DNA from 3 places in the Pantoea sp. B9002 genome. Region 1 is predicted to be linked to each of the others. Evidence: predicted binding sites of a transcription regulator. Region 1 holds the regulator's gene; each other region holds the start of a gene.
What was found. The regulator Fur, encoded in region 1, represses iron uptake genes when iron is present. The targets are predictions, from matches to a motif close to ATAATAATGAGAACNACTATCAA.

Region 1 (6,391 bases):
CGATTGACGCACCGTTACCCGGCGCGGCTGTCAGGCGTGCGGTGATCGGATCACCCGCCAGCGTATCAGCGCTTACCATTTCTGGTGACAGCTTAGACAGCGCCGCTTTCTGTGCAGAAGTCGCTTGAGCCTGCAGACGGTTATAGCTTGGCGCACCAAAGCGCTCTGCCAGCTCGTCATAATGCTGCTGCGGGTTCTTGCCGGTTACCGCCGTGATTTCAGCGGCCAGCAGGCACATAATGATGCCGTCTTTATCGGTTGACCAGGCTGAGCCATCGAAGCGCAGGAAGGATGCGCCCGCGCTCTCTTCACCGCCGAAACCGAAGCTGCCATCGAACAGACCATCAACGAACCATTTGAAACCAACCGGTACTTCCACCAGCTTGCGGCCAATGTCGTTGACGACGCGGTCGATCATCGCGCTGGAAACCAGGGTTTTACCCACAGCAACATCTTTGCCCCATTGTGGGCGATGCTGGAACAGGTAGTTGATCGCCACCGCCAGATAGTGGTTCGGATTCATCAGACCCGCAGGCGTGACGATGCCGTGACGGTCGTAATCAGGATCGTTACCAAAGGCCAGGTCGAATTTGTCTTTGTACGCCAGTAAACCGGCCATCGCGCACTCAGATGAGCAGTCCATACGCACCACGCCATCTTTATCCAGATGCATGAAGCGGAAAGTCTGATCGATCGCATCGTTCACGATGGTCAGATCCAGCTGGTAGTGCTCAGCAATGCGCTGCCAGTAAGCAATACCGGAACCGCCTAACGGATCGACGCCAATTTTCAGGCCAGCTTTCTGAATGGCGGCGAAGTCAATCACCTGTGCCAAACCTTCAACGTACGGCTGAATCAGATCCTGCTCAACGATGTGACCGCTCGCCCATGCCTGATCCAGCGGCAGACGTTTCACGTCTTTCAGTTCGCCCTTGATCAGCTGGTTAGCGCGATCTTCCACCACTTTGGTGACGTTGGTATCAGCCGGGCCACCGTTGGGCGGATTGTATTTGATACCGCCATCTTCCGGTGGGTTGTGCGAAGGCGTGATAACGATGCCGTCCGCCTGCGCGCCGCCGCGTTTGTTGTGCTCAAGAATCGCGTTAGAGATGGCAGGCGTTGGCGTATAGCCGTTGTCCTGCTGCACAATCACGTCCACGCCGTTAGCGGCCAGCACTTCCAGCACCGACAGAATCGCCGGCTCTGACAGCGCATGCGTGTCTTTACCGACGTAGCACGGACCGGTGATGCCATTCTTTTTACGTTCTTCAGCAATCGCCTGCGCGATCGCCAAAATGTGCTGTTCATTGAAGCTTTGGCGTCCCGCGCTGCCGCGGTGGCCTGAAGTGCCAAATTTCACCGCATGATCCGGATTCGCCACATCGGGCTTCAGGACGTAATACTGCGAGGTTAATTGTGCAACGTTAATCAAATCGCTCTGCTGGGCAGGCTGCCCGGCACGGGGGTGATTGGCCATTGGCGCTTCTCCCTGACGCTTCAGTTAAATGGTGCCGCGAACTTTCTCTGTCAGTTCCTGTGGGAACTGCATAGCCAGCATGATGTGTTCCACCATGCTGCATTTGCGACCTGTATTGGTGTTCGTGATCACCCAGTACGGCGTGCCGGGAACGTGCTTCGGCTTGGTATGGGTGCCATTTTGCAGCAGCGTGTGCTCGTCGCCCGCAAAGTAGACGCGGGTACGGCCCTGCAGCGAGGCAGTAGCTTCAGCAAACGCAGCCGGATCAAGACGATAGAGCGTTGACAGTACCAACATGAAGCGGTTAACCGCCTTATTCTGCTCGGCATATTCATCGGAAAGCAGCAGCTCACGTACCGCACGGACGCGATCCTGAGGACGCGCTTCACGGCTGGCAGGTTGCGCTTCTTTCACTGATGCACCAGCGGCGGGCGCAGCAGGTGCGCTCTGTCCGGCGGTGAACTTCAACATGCGGCGCAAAATATCTGAGGCGCTTTCACCAATGTGCTGCGTGTGGCTGGCAATATAACGGTAGAGTTCTTCGTCAACTTCAATCGTTTTCATCTTTTTCCGTACGATTCTGGCAAATGACAGAACCACGCATTATTGCAACGGCCTTAGCAAAATCCAGTCGTGCAAAACGTGAGCGGGTTCTAACATAAGGATTATAAAGTTAAATCCGTGGCAGCCGATAGCGTTGGCAACGTTTCGGGGCAAAAGTCGGAATATGCCCTAATGCCCATCGGCCTGACTGCTGGACAGGTGAATCCATGATAACCTAAGCCAAGGTCACAACCGTAAGAACTTTAGCCATGATTTTGAACGCCCGTCTGCAAACTGAACAATCTGCCCCCGATGCCACACCGATTCTGTTAATCCATGGTCTTTTTGGCAGCCTTGATAACCTTGCCGTGCTGGCGCGTGGGGTGCGTGATGCACGTCCGACGCTGCAGGTGGATGTGCGTAACCACGGCTTGTCGGCGCGTAGCGATGAGATGAATTATCACGTAATGGCGCAGGACATCGTCGAAACGCTGGATGCGCACCATATCGATCGCGCGGGTGTGATTGGCCACTCAATGGGCGGCAAAATCGCCATGGCGCTCAGTGCCATCGCGCCGGAACGTATCGAAAAAATGGTGATGATCGATATCGCGCCCGTTGATTACCAAACGCGCCGCCATGACGAAATTTTTGCCGCTATTCGCGCCGTGAGCGCCGCGGGCGTCACGCGCCGCAGCGAAGCCGCTGAAGTGATGCGTCAGCATATTGATCAAGAAGGCGTGATCCAGTTCATCCTCAAGTCTTTCGCAGAGGGCGAATGGCGCTTTAATGTGCCGGTGCTGTGGGATAATTACAGCACCATTTCCGGCTGGGAAGAGATTCCTGCGTGGCCGCATCCGGCACTGTTTATCCGCGGCGGCGATTCGCCTTATCTGGATAATCAGCATCGCGATGCGCTGCTGCGTCAGTTCCCACAGGCGCATGCACATGTGATCAGCGGCGCTGGACATTGGGTGCACGCCGAGAAACCCGATGCGGTGCTACGCGCCGTTCGGCGTTTTTTTAACCTGTAAAAGCAAAAGCTTGCCGCTTGCGCTTTAGGGTTGGCGTCAGGGAAGGCGCTGGAGTATGATGTCGCGCTAAAAATTTGCCACGGATATTTTTTCGCCGTGGTCGGGCCGATAATGTTTTAATCGCGCAGCGCCTTTCCGCCGTTCGCGCCCACTCAGTTTTACAAACCATGGCAAAAGAACAGACAGACCGCACTACGCTTGATCTCTTCGCAGACGAGCGGCGTCCTGGTCGCCCGAAAACCAGCCCGCTGACGCGTGATGAACAGTTACGCATCAACAAACGTAATCAGCTCAAGCGCGATAAAGTGCGTGGGCTGCGTCGTGTTGAGCTGAAGATGTCGAGCGAGGCGGTTGACGCGCTCAGCACGCTGGCCGATCAGCAGAACATCAGTCGCAGCGAATTGATTGAACAAATGCTGCTGGCACAGCTCAAACTGTCGTAACGCGCGAAGACCGCACGCTGGAACACAAAGTCACGGCTTTACAAGTTCCGCACTTTTTACCGGTCTGCTATTATTCGCATAACTGTGCAGTCAACTGACTTACTTTCACAATCAGGATTCAAGAGGTTACCTAACCCATGGCAATCGTAGGCATTTTCTTCGGCAGCGATACCGGCAACACTGAAAACATTGCAAAGATGATCCAGAAACAACTGGGTAAAGATGTCGCCGAAGTGCATGACATTGCTAAGAGCACCAAAGAAGATCTCGATGCGTTCGACATCCTGCTGCTGGGCATTCCAACCTGGTATTACGGCGAAGCGCAGTGTGACTGGGATGATTTCTTCCCGACGCTGGAAGAGATTGATTTCAATGGCAAGCTGGTAGCGCTGTTTGGTTGTGGCGATCAGGAAGATTACGCCGAGTACTTCTGTGACGCGATGGGCACCATCCGTGACATCATCGAACCGAACGGTGCGGTGATCGTTGGTCACTGGCCAACCGAAGGCTATCACTTCGAAGCCTCTAAAGGCCTGGCCGATGACAAAAACTTCCTTGGTCTGGCCATTGACGAAGATCGTCAGCCAGAATTGACCAACGAACGCGTTGAGAAGTGGGTGAAGCAGATCTTCGACGAGCTGCAGCTGAAAGAGATTATTGAAGCTTAATTCCCTGCTCTGCCCGATGTGCACACTGCCTCACATCGGGCAACGGAATTTCCTATAAAAATAATAGCTACGGTTTTTTAACTTTTCCCCGCAAATCTGTAGAATACCCGCAATGGTCATCCGCTTATTCCTCTGGCAGTAGAATGAGGCTGAGTGAAATGGAATCCAAAACCCAAGCGTCTTGAAGACGTTAGTGACGATATCCTTACAACCTTTGGTGATTAAGGACGTTGCCTTGGTTTTCATTTCACTGCTTGAGTTCTATAATGAGACGCAAATGAGAATGCGCGTTGACCTAAACATTCAAGGCCCCTGCGCCGCAAGTGACTAGCAAAGTAACAGGACAATATCCGCATGACTGACAACAACTCCGCATTGAAGAAGGCTGGCCTGAAAGTCACGCTACCCAGACTGAAAATTCTGGAAGTGCTTCAGGGACCCGGCCCCGAGTCCCATCACGTCAGTGCGGAAGATTTGTATAAGCGCCTGATTGATATGGGCGAAGAGATTGGTCTGGCAACGGTGTATCGCGTTCTTAACCAGTTTGACGACGCGGGCATTGTAACCCGTCACAACTTTGAAGGCGGTAAATCTGTCTTCGAACTGACTCAGCAGCATCACCACGATCACTTGATCTGCCTGGATTGTGGCAAAGTTATCGAATTCAGCGATGAATCAATCGAAACGCGTCAGCGTGAAATTGCCACTCGCCACGGTATCAAACTCAGCAACCACAGCCTGTACCTGTATGGTCACTGTGCTCTGGGAGACTGCCGCGAAGACGATACGCTCCACGATAAGTAATTAAGTGTGCTATGCAGTATAAAAAAACCGGCGCTTGAGCCGGTTTTTTTATGCCTGAAATCAGGCAACGAGCGTTTCTTGTAAGTAGCGCCAACGCGGAATGGCGGTGCTGCAATCCAGTACCGCCAGTGAAATACGGCTCTGATTGATGCCGTTCATCATCTGTAATTCACGATACTGAATCGTCACTTCCTCGCTTTGCTGCGAGATGATGGCGTGCTCACTGGTAGCAATGCGCATCCCTTCGCGCTGCCCCTGCAACTGGCGAAACAGCACTTCCATTTCATTGAGATCCAATCGTTTGCCTTGCGGCGTGACCATTTTGAACTCGGGATGAAAGTGCGACAAAAACAGATCAATACTGTCATCGCTGCCTTCTGCCTGATTGAAAATACGTTCGATAAGCTGATGTAAAACCACCACGCTATGCCTGGCTTCCTGGGCGAGACTTGTCATTTTTTTTCCTTAGATAAGCCGCGGAGCAACGTCTGAGAGCGCATAGCCTACCTGAAAAAAAGTTTTTCACACTGGCAAATGGGTTAATTTTTCTAAAGTCAGAATAGTCGCAAATAGGGAATTAAAGGCGGATTGAGGCGGGCAGCATAAAAGGTCGTATCTTGCCAAATAGAGATAATAAAAAAGGGCGATTGCTCGCCCTTTCATGATCTTATCGTGCTAGCGACTAAAACTATTAATCGCCGATTTTTGCCCAGGTATCACGCAAACCCACGGTGCGGTTAAACACCAGTTTGGCTGGCTGTGAATAGACGCTATCAGCACAGAAATAGCCTTCGCGTTCGAACTGGTACGGCGCCATCGGATCCGCTGCACGCAAACCTGGCTCAACGAAGCCCTGTTTGATTTCCAGTGAGTTCGGGTTGATGGTGGTGAGGAAATCCTCAGCCGCGCCCGGATTTGGCACGCTAAACAGACGATCGTAGAGACGAAATTCCGCCGGCAGTGCGTGAATAGCGGAAACCCAGTGGATCACGCCCTTCACTTTACGTCCATCAGCTGGATCTTTGCTCAGCGTATCGACGTCGCAGGTACAGTAAATGCAGGTAATATTACCTTCATCATCCTTTGCCACGCGCTCGGCACGGATCACATAGGCGTTACGCAGACGGACTTCTTTACCCAGCACCAGACGCTTGTATTGCTTATTGGCTTCTTCACGGAAATCTGCGCGATCGATCCACACTTCACGGCTGAATGGCACTTCACGCGTGCCCATCTCCGGATTGTTCGGATGATTTGGCATGGTGATGATCTCTTCATAACCGGCAGGCAGGTTTTCAATCACCACCTTCAACGGTTCCATCACCGCCATCGCACGTGGCGCGTTTTCATTGAGATCGTCACGAATACACGACTCCAGTGAAGCCATCTCTACGATATTGTCCTGCTTAGTCACGCCAATGC
Region 2 (6,391 bases), on a different contig from region 1:
AGAAGGCGAATCGTTATTGTCGATTGGCGCGCCGGTTGCAGGCTGAGCGGCGGACGCGTCCGCAGTCGCAGTGCTGTCATGAGATGTACCAGTAACGGCGGCAAGGCGGGCGCAGCCGGTGAGCATGATTGTTGCCATCAAAGTGGCTAAAGTGAAGCGCGATAACATCGTGACGAAAAACCCCTGCTAAATGAGAAGCGTTCATTTTAACGTGCCTTGCAGAGTGATGACAGTCACACAAATACAGTATTTTCCGAAAACAGCTCAACAAATGTCTGACTGGAAAGCGCGTCGCACGGAATGCGAAACGAAACGGCGGCCACGCAGGCCGCCGGAGCGAATTACCAGCTGTAGCTGACGGAAGCCACAATGGTGCGACCGCTGCCGTAGAAGCAGGCGCTTTCATTACTGCATGACGCCACGTAGTGCTTATCCGCGATGTTGTTGACGTTCAGTTGCAGCGTGGTGCCGCGCAGCGAGTTCGCCGCTTCGCCCAGCTCATACTTGGCCATCGCATCATACAGCGTGTAGTGCGGTACTTTGTCGACGCCAATTTCATCCGCTGGCGCGGTGCCGGTGTAACGCACGCCGCTGCCCAGCGTAAAGCCGCTCAGCACGCCATCGAGGAAGGTATAACTGCCCCACGCCGACGCCGCATGACGCGGAATGCTCGACGGTGAATGGCCGATGCGCTGCGTGATGCTGCTCTCTTTGGTCACCGCATCCGTATAGGTATAGGCCGCTAACAGTTTGATCTCTGGCGTAATCTGCGCATGCGCTTCGGTTTCAATCCCTTTCGAACGCACTTTACCAATCTGCTCGTTGTAACCGGTCACGCTGTTATAAGCGGTGATGTTTTTCTGCGTAATATCAAACGCTGACACGGTAAACACCGCATCCCAACCCACCGGCTGATACTTCACGCCCACTTCGGTCTGTTCGCCGGTGGTCGGTTTGAACGGATCGGTGCCTGGCGCGCCGCTGTTGAGGTTTGGCTCGAAGGAAGTGCTGTAGCTGACGTACGGTGAAATGCCGTTATCAAACGCATACAGCAGACCCGCGCGGCCGGTGAACTTGTCGTCATTCTGCTGGGTTTGGCTGTCGTCGGTGCGATCCTGCGTGCGCACTTCGCTCCAGTCGTGACGTCCGGAGAGCAGCAGGTTCCACTGATTCCACTCCAGCTGATCCTGCAGATAAACGCCCACCTGATCGAGCTTCTTGCGCGTGCTGGTGGTGAGCGTCAAATCGCTCTCGTTGATGCTGATCCGTGTCGGATTCGCCCAGTCGAGAATGTACTGATCGCCGCTGTCGCGCCACAGTTTGTTATCGACGTCGCTCCACTTGTAATCGAGCCCGCCGAGCACGGTGTGCGCGATGTTGCCGGTTTCAAAGGTGGCTTTCAGCTGGTTATCCAGGCCCAACTCTTTCGACTTGATCTTGTCATGCTGCGGACGACGATTGATGGAGTGATCGTTATCGGCATCAAAGGTATACACCAGATATTTGTACGATTCATCCATGTTGCTGTAGCGCAGATTCTGCGTGAAGCTGACGTTATCGCTTAAATTGTGCTCGAAGATATAGCCAATCGAGGTCTGTTCACGCTTGGCTTCGTTGAAGCTCGGATCGCTGACGTTAAAATCGTAAGGAATGTAACCCGCGCTGCTCTCTTTCAGCGTACCGCTGGCCGGCAGGAAGTTACGGTATCCCGCTTTCGGCTCATTTTGATACATCGTCAGCAGCGTGAAACTGGTGTCCGCGTTCGGCAGCCAGGTAATCGCTGGCGCAATTGCCATGCGCTGCTGTTTGTTGTCCTTAACGAACTCATGTTTGGTGCTGGCGATACCGTTCAGGCGGTAGAACAGCGTGTTGTCATCATTCAGCTTGCCGCCAAAATCAAACGCCGCTTCACCCAAATGCTGGTTGCCGGTGCTGAGCTGCACTTTGTGAATGCTCTGCGCGGTTGGGCGCTTGCTGGTCATCGCCACGATGCCGCCTGGATTCACCTGGCCGTACAGCACAGAAGCTGGGCCGTGGATCATCTCTACGCGCTCCAGCAACCAGGGATCGATCTGCCCCGCTGCGCCCGCCTGGCCGGATAAACCGTAGCTCAGGCCATCAAGGAATTTCGGCGCATAGCGGAAACCGCGCGCGATGATCTCATCATTACGGTTGGAGTTACCGCGATAGTTGGTCAACACGCCGCTGCTGTAGCTCAGCGCATCCGCGACGGAGGCCGCCGCTTGATCGTCCATCTGCTCACGGGTAATCACCGAAATGGATTGCGGGGTTTTGCGCAGCGGCGTCGCGGTTTTGGTGCCTGCCGCGCTCTCTTTCGCCACGTAGCCTTGCAGCGGCGAAGTCACGCTTTCACGCGTATCGGCGTTGACGGTAATGGTCTCTTCGGCGGCCACGCTGAAGGCGGCCGGAGCCACTAACAGAATTGAGGCCAGAGAAAGGTACAGAGGATTGAATCTGAACTGACGTGCCACAGCAGGTATTGCTGAATTTTTTGCTTTAACGGACATAGTTGCCATCTCTATTTCAAACTGCCTTGTAGATGAAATAATCCGTTCAGTCGCCCTCGCCCAACGACAATGGTTGTAACGGATTGAAATATTACTCGCTTGCGTTATTTACGGTCCTAATCTCCCTGCGTGACGTCCTTCACAAAATAATCCACTGAAAATCCGAAGGTTTATTAGGCGCGAAAAATCATATTGCAAATGTAAATCGTTATCAATAGCATTTGCATTAGCTTTGATTAAGTAAAGACAGTGAACAAAATGTGGAGATGGGTTGCAGGATGTTTCTAACAAGCGCAGAAAAAACGACGCAGACGTGGTTGCCCGCTGGGACAGTTGCACAATGGTTGCAGCAGGCCGATATGGGAAGCGAAGGCTGGTGGCAGCGGCTTTACGCGGCCGGTACGCCGCTGGTGGAGCGTGACGAACGTGGTCAAACGACCATGCACTTCTTCTGGCGCGATCCCGAAGGGCATTCCGCACTTTCTTCCACTGAACGGGTTTATGTCGATATTAACGGCGTCACCGATCACCACAGCGAAGCGCCAGAAAGTCTGGTGCGCGTCGGCGACAGCAACGTCTGGCATTGGTCGACCGCCATTGAATCCGACTGGCGCGGCAGTTACAGCCTGATCCCCGCCACCGCGCAGCAGTTACCGCCGCTGTTTTGCGGCGATGATGCCGAATGCCGCGCGCTGCAGCGTAAATGGTGGATCTCGCTGATGCCGCTGGCAATCCCCGACAAATTCAATCCCACGCCGCCATTCCTCAGCAGCCGCCGTTTTGCTCTGAGCAACGCGCACATGCCGGATGCGCCGGATCAATCGGCCTGGCGCGCGCTGGATGCCGGCATGGCGGAAACCTGGCCGGATACGCTGCAAACCTTGCAGTGGCACAGCGCGTTGCTCAACGTCACGCGCAACGTCTGGCTTTACAGCACCGGAAAAACCGCTCAGCCCGAACAGCGTCCGCTGGCAATCCTGCTCGACGGACAAAACTGGGTTTACGGCCAACCGATTTTCAGCGCGCTGGATCAGGTCACCGCCGACGGCGAACTGCCGCCCGCCTGCTGGCTGTTTATCGATGTCATCGACAGCCAGCATCGCGAAGCCGAATTGCCGTGCAATGAAACCTTCTGGCAAGCGGTGCAGCAGGAACTGTTGCCGCTGGCGCGCCAGCACGCGGCGTTCAGCAGCGACGCCGACCGCACGCTGGTGGCCGGGCAAAGCTACGGCGGACTCGCCGCGCTCTATGCCGGTTTGCACTGGCCACAGCGTTTTGGCCGCATTCTCACGCAATCCGGCTCCTTCTGGTGGCCGCATCTGCAATACATCCGCGACTACGCCAACCGCGAGCAGCACGCGCCCGGCTTGCTTTTACAGCGGCTGCAACAGGGCGACTTACCGCCGGGCAAGCTGAAGATTTTCCAGGAAGTGGGCGATCGCGAGGCGGATATGGTGTACGTCAACCAGCAGATCGTCCCGGCGCTACAGGCCGCAGGCCATGAATTACATTTTCGCCGCTTCGCCGGAGGGCACGATGCGTTGTGCTGGCGTGGCGGTTTGATCGACGGCTGCCGCTGGCTGCTGGCCGATTTTCTCTCCCCTACATCAACCTCTGAAGGTAACCACCATGTCTGAACAACAGAATCCGTTTGATAACGACGCACTCGATTTTCTGGTGCTGCTTAACGCGCGCCAGCAGTACAGCCTGTGGCCCGCTTTTGCCCCGGTTCCGGCAGGTTGGCATAACGTGGCGGGACCGCTGACGCGCAGCGCCGCCATTGAGTTTATCGAAGCAAACTGGCACGACATGCGGCCAGCGACGCAACAGACGTCGTCTACCGCGCATTAATTTTTTTAACTTTCTCTTTTTTAAATTGTTTTTCTCGACAGGAATTGTCTCTTGGCAACGTTTAATAAGGCCCCTTCAGCGGCCTATCCTTTAGTCGCGGCGCAGCCCGGCATCTGGATCGCTGACAGCATTGCGCAGCAGCACAATCAATTTACCGTGGCGCACTACAGCGTGCTGCACGGCGACATCAATCGCGTGGCGCTGGACAGCGCCATTCAGCAGGCGATGGCGGAAGCCGATACCGTTCAGGCGCGCTTCGGCCTGGACGATAATGGCAATCCGGCGCAGTGGTTTGGTGCACAAGCGCCGGTCGCGCCGGAATGGCACGATTTCAGCCAGCGCGCCGATGCCACCCGCCACGCGCACAAACTGATGCAGGCCGATCTCGCCGCCGAGCTGCCCGCCGACGGCGACAAACCGCTCTATCGTCACGCGCTGATGCGCATCGGCGACGGCAGCTGGCTGTGGTATCAGCGCTATCACCATTTGCTGGTGGATGGCTTCAGCTTTGAAGCACTGACCCAACGCGTCGCGGCGATCTATGCCGCCCTTTGCGCCGGCGAATCGCACGCGCCCTCGCCGTTTACCCCGTTCACCACGGTGATTGAAGAGATTCAGCAGTGGCAGGATTCGCCGGCTTTTGCCCGCTCCGCCAGCCACTGGCAAAGCTACGCGGCGGAACTGCCAGAGACGCTGACGCTTTCCAGTGAAAACGTCAGCGATCCCGCCGATCGCCCGATCAGCTGTCAGGTCACGCTGCCGCAACTGGCCACGCTGCGTCAGCAGCAACAACTGGCCGACAGCAGCGAAGGCGATATCGTCAGCGCGCTGTTGGTGGCCTATCTGGCGCGCTTCAGCAACAGCCAACGTTTGTCGATTGGCTTCCCGTTTATGCGCCGCATGGGTTCGGCGGCGATTTCTACCCTCGGCCCGGTGGTCAACGTATTGCCGCTGATTTTCAGCGTCAGCGATGAGATGACCTTGCCGATGCTGGTGCAGCAGGTGCAGAGCGAAGTCCGCAAAGCGCGCCGTCATCAGCGTTATGAAGCTGAACAGCTGCGCCGCGATCTTGGTCTGGTCGGCAGCAGCCAGGCGCTGTATGGTCCGGTGATTAACGTCAAGGTTTACCACGACGATCTGCACTTCGATGGCCATGTAGCCCCAACGCACACGCTGGCGATGGGCCCGGTCGACGATCTGGAGTTTGAAGTTGGCTTCCGCGATGGCGCATTGCAGCTGACGCTGGTGGCAAACCCGCGCCGCTACGATGCGCACACGCTACAACGTCACGCCGAGCGCATCAGCCATCTGCTCACGCAGTTCGCGGCGGATGCTGACACGCAAATCGGCGCGCTGTCACTGCTGGCGCCACAGGAACAGATCGATCTGCAACGTTGGTCGACCGGACCGACCATTGTGCCGCCCGCCGCCACCCACACCATCGTCGATATCCTGCTGCAAGCCGCTGAGCAATACGGCGAGCAAACCGCAGTGGTGTGCGGCGATCGCAGCCTGAGCTATCGCCAGTTAGCCGATCGCGCGATGCAACTGGCGCATCTGCTGATCGGGCACGGCCTGCAGGCTGACGACGTGGTGGCGATTGGCATTCCGCGTTCGGTGGATTCTCTGGTAGCGATGTTCGGCGTGCTGGCAAGCGGCGCGGCCTATATGCCGCTCGATCTCGACTATCCGCGCGAACGCCTGGCGCTGATGTGCGATGACGCGCAGCCGAAGCTGCTGCTGACGCACTTCAGCACGCTGGCGCAAATGCCGGAGTTAACGCATCTACTGATTGATCAGATCGCGTTGAGCACCCTTTCCACCGCACGACCAGATACCCAGCTGTGCGGCGACGATCTGGCTTACATGATCTACACCTCAGGATCGACCGGCCGCCCGAAAGGCGTGATGAGCACTCATCAGGGTTTGCTCAATCTGTTCCTGTCGCACCGCGAGCATCTGTTCGGCCCGGCGATTGCGCGCTTCAGCGCCAGCAGCCCGCGCCGCATGCG
Region 3 (6,391 bases), on a different contig from region 1:
CCACGCCGGTGGCGCGCATCGCATTCTGCACCGCCGCTTCATCTTCCGCACGCCAGCGCCCAAACAGCGCCTGATGCGGATAACGTCCGCGCGCCACCAGCTCGGTGACGCTGATGCCCGCCGGTGCGTTGGAACTTTGCGGCAGCAAACCCAAACGCCGCGCCACCTCTTTGGTGGGATAGCTGGCAATGGCCGCGCCATCCAGTAACACCTCACCTTTCAGCGGCGTATGCAGGCGACTCAGCGTGCGCAGCAGCGTCGATTTTCCGCAGGCGTTAGGGCCGATAATCACCGTCAGCTCACCTTGCGGAATCGCCACTGACAGATTCTCTGCAACCACCTTTTTGTCGTAGCCCAGCGTCAGGCCATCGCCGCGCAGACGTGAAGGGATATCGGTCATTGGCGTCGCGCCTCCCGCACCAGTAAAGCGATCAGATAAAGTCCACCGAGAATGACGGTTATCACGCCAACCGGTAATTGATAAGGCAGGAACAGATGCTGCGCGGCGAAGTCTGCGGCAATCAGCAACAGCGCGCCGCACAGCGCCGCCAGCGGCAAAGCACCTTTGACGCCGCCGCCGAGACGACGGGCAATCTGTGGCGCCAGCAGCGCGACAAACGAAATCGGCCCGACCAGCGCGGTTGACGCCGCCGTAAGCACCACGCCAATCAGCATCAGCCACATGCGGCTGCGCTCCACCGGCACGCCGAGCGCGCAGGCGGTATCATCGCCCATCTCCAGCAAACGCATCCGCCGCGCCAACAGCGCCATCAGCAGTAACGCCAGCAGCAGCACCGCAATCACCGGCGGCGTTTTTGCCCAGGTAATGCCGTTGAGCGATCCGGCGCTCCACAAACCCGCACTCAGCGCCGACTCCAGCGAGGCGCTGATAATCAACCATGAATTCAACGCCATCAGTAGCGCACGCACGCTGATGCCGACGATAATCAGGCGGAAGGTCTCCACGCCGTTGCGCCAGGCAAACAGATAGACTAACGCCGCCGTGGCGATGCCGCCAATCAACGCTGCGCCGGTCATCGCCGTGATGCTTTGATTGAACAGCACCAGCGCCACTAGCACGCCGCTGTAAGCGCCGGTATTGAAGCCGAGAATGTCCGGGCTGCCGAGCGGATTGCGCAGCAGCGACTGGAAAATCGCGCCGCTGATGCCTAACGCCGCACCAATCAGCAGCGCCATCAGCACGCGCGGCAAGCGCCACTCCAGCACGATCAGTTTGACGTTGCTGGCGCCCTGACCGAGCAGAATTTGCCAGATTTGCTCCCCGCTGATCTGCAATGCGCCGCGCGTCATCGCCAGATAAGCCAGCAGAGCGCAGGCGCACAGCAGCCAAAGCGTATGTAATCCGACACGACGCGTCATATTGCACCCCGGCCCAATTTACGGCGCACCAGCACAATCAGCATGGGTGCACCGAGCATCGCCGTGACGATGGAAACCCGCAGCTCGCCCGCCACCAGCAGGCGGCCAAGAATATCGGCGGCGAGCAGCAGAATCGGCGTGATCAGCGCGGTCGCAGGCAGCATCCAGCGGTGATCGTTGCCCACCAGCCAGCGGGCAAAGTGCGGCGTCATCAAACCGACAAACGCAATCGGGCCCACCGCCGCCGTGGCTGCGCCGCACAACAGCGCAATCGCCAGCAGGCCAAGCAGTTGGGTGCGCGCCACCCGCGTACCGAGCGCGGTCGCCATGTCGCCACCCATACTCAAACTGTTCAGCGCCTGCGACAGCGCAATGGCCACCACGCTGCCGATCAGCACCGCCGGGAACAGCGTGCGCAACGTGGTGAAATTGCGAATATCCAGCGAGCCGCTGTGCCAGAAGCGCAGATGATCGTAGATGTCGGGATTGAGCAGCGACAGGCCAGAGGTTAATCCATCCAGCACCGCGCCCAGCGCCACGCCGGCCAGCGTCAGACGTACCGGATTGACGCGCCCGCCGCCAATCGCGCCGGTCATCGCCACCAGCACTGAAGCCAGCAGCGCGCCGCCAAAGGCGAAGCCGAGCCAATCCAACGGCGAGTCAGCACCGAACAGCGCAATGCCAATCACCACCGCAAATCCGGCTCCGGCGTTGACGCCTAGAATGCCGGGATCGGCCAGCGGATTGCGCGTCAGGCTCTGCATCAACGCACCGGCGAGGCCGAGCGCCACGCCCGCCAGTAAACCGGCTAGCGTGCGCGGCAGGCGCGCGTCGCGCACAATGACGCACTCCGCGCTGTTACAGGAGGTGGTAAGCGAATGATAAACATCGGGAAGCGGTATTGATTTTGCCCCCAGCATTAAGCTGAGCGCGATGAGGAGCAAGAGCAGAATCCCTGAGCCTGCTAATGCACGAATCTGGCGCATAGCGTTCTAAACCTTCACTGTTCAACGTCGTCGCATGCGCGATGTAACTTGATAATGGTTATCGTTATTACTCGCGTTTAGCTATGTTACCATGACTCGCCTCGCGGACGATGAGGAAAATTGGTGCAATAAGGCGAACACATGAACAAATCTTCCCACTTTATCGATCTCTCGCTGCTGAAAACCCATCCGGCTTTTCGCGCGGTGTTTATCGCGCGTTTTATCTCGATTGTCGCGCTCGGCATGCTCGCCGTGGCGGTGCCGGTACAGATTCAGCACATGACCCATTCACCGCTGCTGGTGGGCTTGGCGGTGACGCTGGCCGCTGCCGGCATGTTTATCGGCCTGCTCACCGGCGGCGTTTTGGCAGATCGCCATGAACGCAAAAAGCTGATTTTGTTTGCCCGATCGACCTGCGGCTTAGGTTTTATCGCGCTGGCCATCAACGCCGCGCTACCGGAACCCTCTTTGATCGCGGTTTATCTGCTGGGTTTCTGGGATGGCTTTTTCGGCGCGATTGGCGTTACCGCGCTGCTGGCGGCGACGCCCGCGCTGGTCGGCAGGGAAAACATTATGCAGGCGGGCGCTATCACCATGTTGACGGTGCGCTTCGGCTCGATTTTATCGCCCGCGATTGCCGGTTTGGTGATTGCCCACGGCGGCGTGACGTGGAACTACGCACTCGCTGCCTTTGGCACCTTACTTACCGTGTTAACGCTGCTGAAACTGCCGACCTTGCCGCCTCCGCCGCAGCCGCGTGAACATCCGCTGAAATCCCTCGCCGCTGGCGTGCAGTTTCTTTTCGCCAGTCCGATTGTCGGCATGGTGGCGCTGATTGGCGCATTGGTCACGCTGGCCAGCGCGGTGCGCGTGCTTTATCCGTCACTCGCGCCGCATTGGTCAGTGAGCGCTGACCAGCTTGGCCTGATGTATGCCGCCGTGCCGCTCGGCGCAGCGATCGGCGCGTTCACCAGCGGTAAACTGAAACACGCCGCGCATCCCGGACAGCTGGTGCTCGGCAGTGCGATTGCGGCGTTTGTCGCGCTGGGATTGTTTAGCCTGATGCCGAATCTGCCGCTGGCGTTAGCCTGTTTAGTCGCTTTCGGTTACTTCAGCGCCATCAACAGCCTGGTACAGTACGCGATGATTCAGGCATTAACGCCAGATCATCTGTTGGGCCGCATCAACGGCTTGTGGACCGCACAGAACGTGACCGGCGATGCGATTGGTGCAGCGGTAATTGGCGCGATGGGTTCATGGTTGCTGCCACCACAGGCCGCCGCGGTATTTGGCTTTGCGGCGGCGCTGCTCGGCATCGTGATGTGGTTGGTGATGGGCCGTTTACGTCGTTACCATCCGCCAGCACCAGAGCTGGCGGAACAGGCATCATGATTTAACGAACAGCTTTTCCAGACGCGCCAGCAGATTGCTGGCGCTGTAGTAATCGAGGCGGAATGAATCAACGCCCAGCTCGTAAACCTGCTTGTTTTGCACCGCCGCGTTTTGCGCGAGGAACGGATTGCTCAGCACCGATTGCGTGGTTTTATCGTCAGCGGCGAACAGCAGGAAGGTTTTACCGGTCAGGCCGCTGGCAACGTTTTCGCCCGACAGCTGAATGATGTCTTTGCGCTGTCCCATGCTGTGTCCCTGCTCAACCGTCGCCGGTGGCGTCGCCAGGGTAAAGCCAAGTTGTTCCAGCAGCTTGCCCTGCGCCGAAGCTGCGGTCCACACATTGACCGCGCGTCCGCCGCCGTTCCACACCATTGCGGAGACCGGCTGCGGTGGCAGCGTGATGGCTTTTTTCAGCGCCGCTTCACGATCGTCGAAAGCTTTAATGCGCTGCGCCGCCTGCGCTTCATGCCCGGTCGCCTGGCCTAACTGCGTGACGACATCCTGCCAGCTTTTGTCGTCGTAATTGACCACCAGCGTTGGTGCGATAGCCGAAAACTGTTCGGCAAGCTTGATGGCAGAATCGTTGCCGGTGGCGCTAACGATGATCAGATCCGGCGCTTGGGCGGCAACCGCTTCGGCATTCGGTTCACCGATGTACAGACGTTGAAGATGCTGCTTTTTAGCAACATCGCTCCACTGGCGGAAAAAACCCTGATCGTCGGCCAGACGACTGTTCGGCGCTGTCGCGCCGGAAGCAATGACGGGTGCATCAATGGCCAGCAGCGATCCGGTCAGCGTGACGCTGGTCGAGACAATGCGCTGCGGCGCGTGATTGAGCGTGATCGATCCGTTGGCACCCTGAACGGTGCGCGGCCAACCTTGTTCGGCATGGGCGACGCTGGTGAAAATCTGGAAAACACATATAAGGGCTGCAATGCCCCAAAAACCGCATTTATTCATAAGTTTTGGTCCACTTTTTAGCATATTGCCCTGCTTAGCGTCAGCGCCTGATTACGTCTAAACGCAGCTGAAATCCCGCGAATGGATTGACACTTTTGCCCAATCGACGTAGGTTACAGGCCCATAATAAAAATGATAATCATTCTTAATAATCTTATCATTTATAGGTGAAAATTATGGTGGAATCTTCCACGTTTGAAAATGCCTGGCTGAAGGATTATTCCGCGCTAAGCCGTGGTTTCCTCTTTACCTCGCCGTGGCGTAGTTTGGCAACGCAAGGATGCTATACCACCATTACCGCGCCGGTAGATGACGCCGCGTCGCTGGACGGTGATTTCCAACAACAGCTGCGTCAGCATTTTGCCGCGGCGAAAAAACAGGGCATCGACAATCCGATTCTGGTCGGGGCGATCCCGTTTGACGTCAGCCAGCCCGCTGCGCTGTTTATTCCTGAATCCTATCAAACGTTTAATCGCGCTGACCTGCAAAACGCGCTGCCGGAAAATGTCAGCGATCTGCCGCAGGTGCGGCGTCGCACCGCAGTGCCGGATCACGATGTGTTTACCACGATGGTGGCAGATGCGGTGGCGGCCACGCAGCGCGGCGATCTGGATAAAGTGGTGCTGTCGCGTCTGATGGATATCGTTACCGAACAGCCGGTTGATACCGCAGCGCTGATGCAGCGCGTGATTGCGCAGAACCCCAACAGCTACCATTTCCATCTGCCGCTGCCGCAAGGCGGTGCGCTGATTGGCGCCAGTCCGGAGCTGATGCTGCGCAAACAGGGGCGCGATTTTAGCTCTTGTCCGCTGGCCGGATCGGCGCGCCGCGATCATCACGATGCGCAGCTGGATCGCCTGGCCGGTGAATCGCTGATGGGATCAGACAAAGATCGTCATGAACACAAACTGGTAACGGATGCGATGCGTGACACGCTGCAAGCGCGCAGCCGTTTGCTGTCGGTGCCAACTATCCCATCGCTGATCACCACCGCCACGCTGTGGCATCTCGCCACGCAAATTGACGGTGAAGTGCAGGATGAGCGCGAAAATGCGCTGTCGCTGGCTTGCCTGTTGCATCCCACGCCAGCATTGAGCGGCTTCCCGCATCAGCGCGCACAGCAGCTCATTCAGCAGCTGGAACCTTTTGATCGCCAACTGTTTGGCGGCATCGTCGGCTGGTGCGACAGCGAAGGCAATGGCGAATGGGTGGTCACCATCCGCTGTGGCACCGTGCACGGCACGCGTGTGCGCCTGTTTGCCGGCGCGGGCATCGTTGCCGACTCCCAACCTGAATCAGAGTGGCGTGAAACCGGCGTGAAGCTGGATACCATGCTGCGCGCCTTTGGACTGCAATAAAGGAAAGAGCATGAGCATTCCCTATACTCGCTGGCCGGACGATCTGGCTGCGCGCTACCGCGAAAAAGGCTACTGGCTGGATGTGCCGATGACCGATATTTTGGCGCGTCAGCAGCATAACGATGCCATTGCGGTGATTGATGGCGATCGTCAGATCAGCTATCGCGAAATGGATGTGCTGAGCAGCAACCTGGCCGCCGCGCTGCAGCGTCGTGGCCTGCAAAACGGCGATACTGCGCTGGTGCAGCTTGGCAACGTGGCCGATTTTTATGTCACGGTATTTGCGCTGTTTAAGCTCGGCGTGGCGTCGGTATT

Region 2: a site for Fur is predicted at 2,727-2,749, ahead of fes (enterochelin esterase). Genes of this name have one in related genera too.
Region 3: a site for Fur is predicted at 2,415-2,437, ahead of entS (enterobactin transporter EntS). Genes of this name have one in related genera too.

What each region holds. Positions count from the first base shown of each region.
Region 1 is NZ_JACAPA010000011.1:283,931-290,321, reverse strand. It holds gene pgm (phosphoglucomutase (alpha-D-glucose-1,6-bisphosphate-dependent)) at 1-1,477, opposite strand, end outside; gene seqA (replication initiation negative regulator SeqA) at 1,502-2,041, opposite strand; gene ybfF (esterase) at 2,290-3,054, shown strand; gene ybfE (LexA regulated protein) at 3,222-3,497, shown strand; gene fldA (flavodoxin FldA) at 3,635-4,165, shown strand; gene fur (ferric iron uptake transcriptional regulator) at 4,520-4,969, shown strand; gene HX773_RS09995 (hypothetical protein) at 5,030-5,425, opposite strand; gene glnS (glutamine--tRNA ligase) at 5,661-6,391, opposite strand, start outside.
Region 2 is NZ_JACAPA010000054.1:32,137-38,527, forward strand. It holds gene HX773_RS22810 (hypothetical protein) at 1-168, opposite strand, end outside; gene HX773_RS22815 (TonB-dependent siderophore receptor) at 342-2,528, opposite strand; gene fes (enterochelin esterase) at 2,807-4,165, shown strand; gene HX773_RS22825 (MbtH family protein) at 4,158-4,379, shown strand; gene HX773_RS22830 (non-ribosomal peptide synthetase) at 4,431-6,391, shown strand, end outside.
Region 3 is NZ_JACAPA010000002.1:221,200-227,590, reverse strand. It holds gene HX773_RS01750 (ATP-binding cassette domain-containing protein) at 1-400, opposite strand, end outside; gene fepG (iron-enterobactin ABC transporter permease) at 397-1,380, opposite strand; gene fepD (Fe(3+)-siderophore ABC transporter permease) at 1,377-2,366, opposite strand; gene entS (enterobactin transporter EntS) at 2,508-3,758, shown strand; gene fepB (Fe2+-enterobactin ABC transporter substrate-binding protein) at 3,753-4,718, opposite strand; gene HX773_RS01725 (isochorismate synthase) at 4,895-6,076, shown strand; gene HX773_RS01720 ((2,3-dihydroxybenzoyl)adenylate synthase) at 6,087-6,391, shown strand, end outside.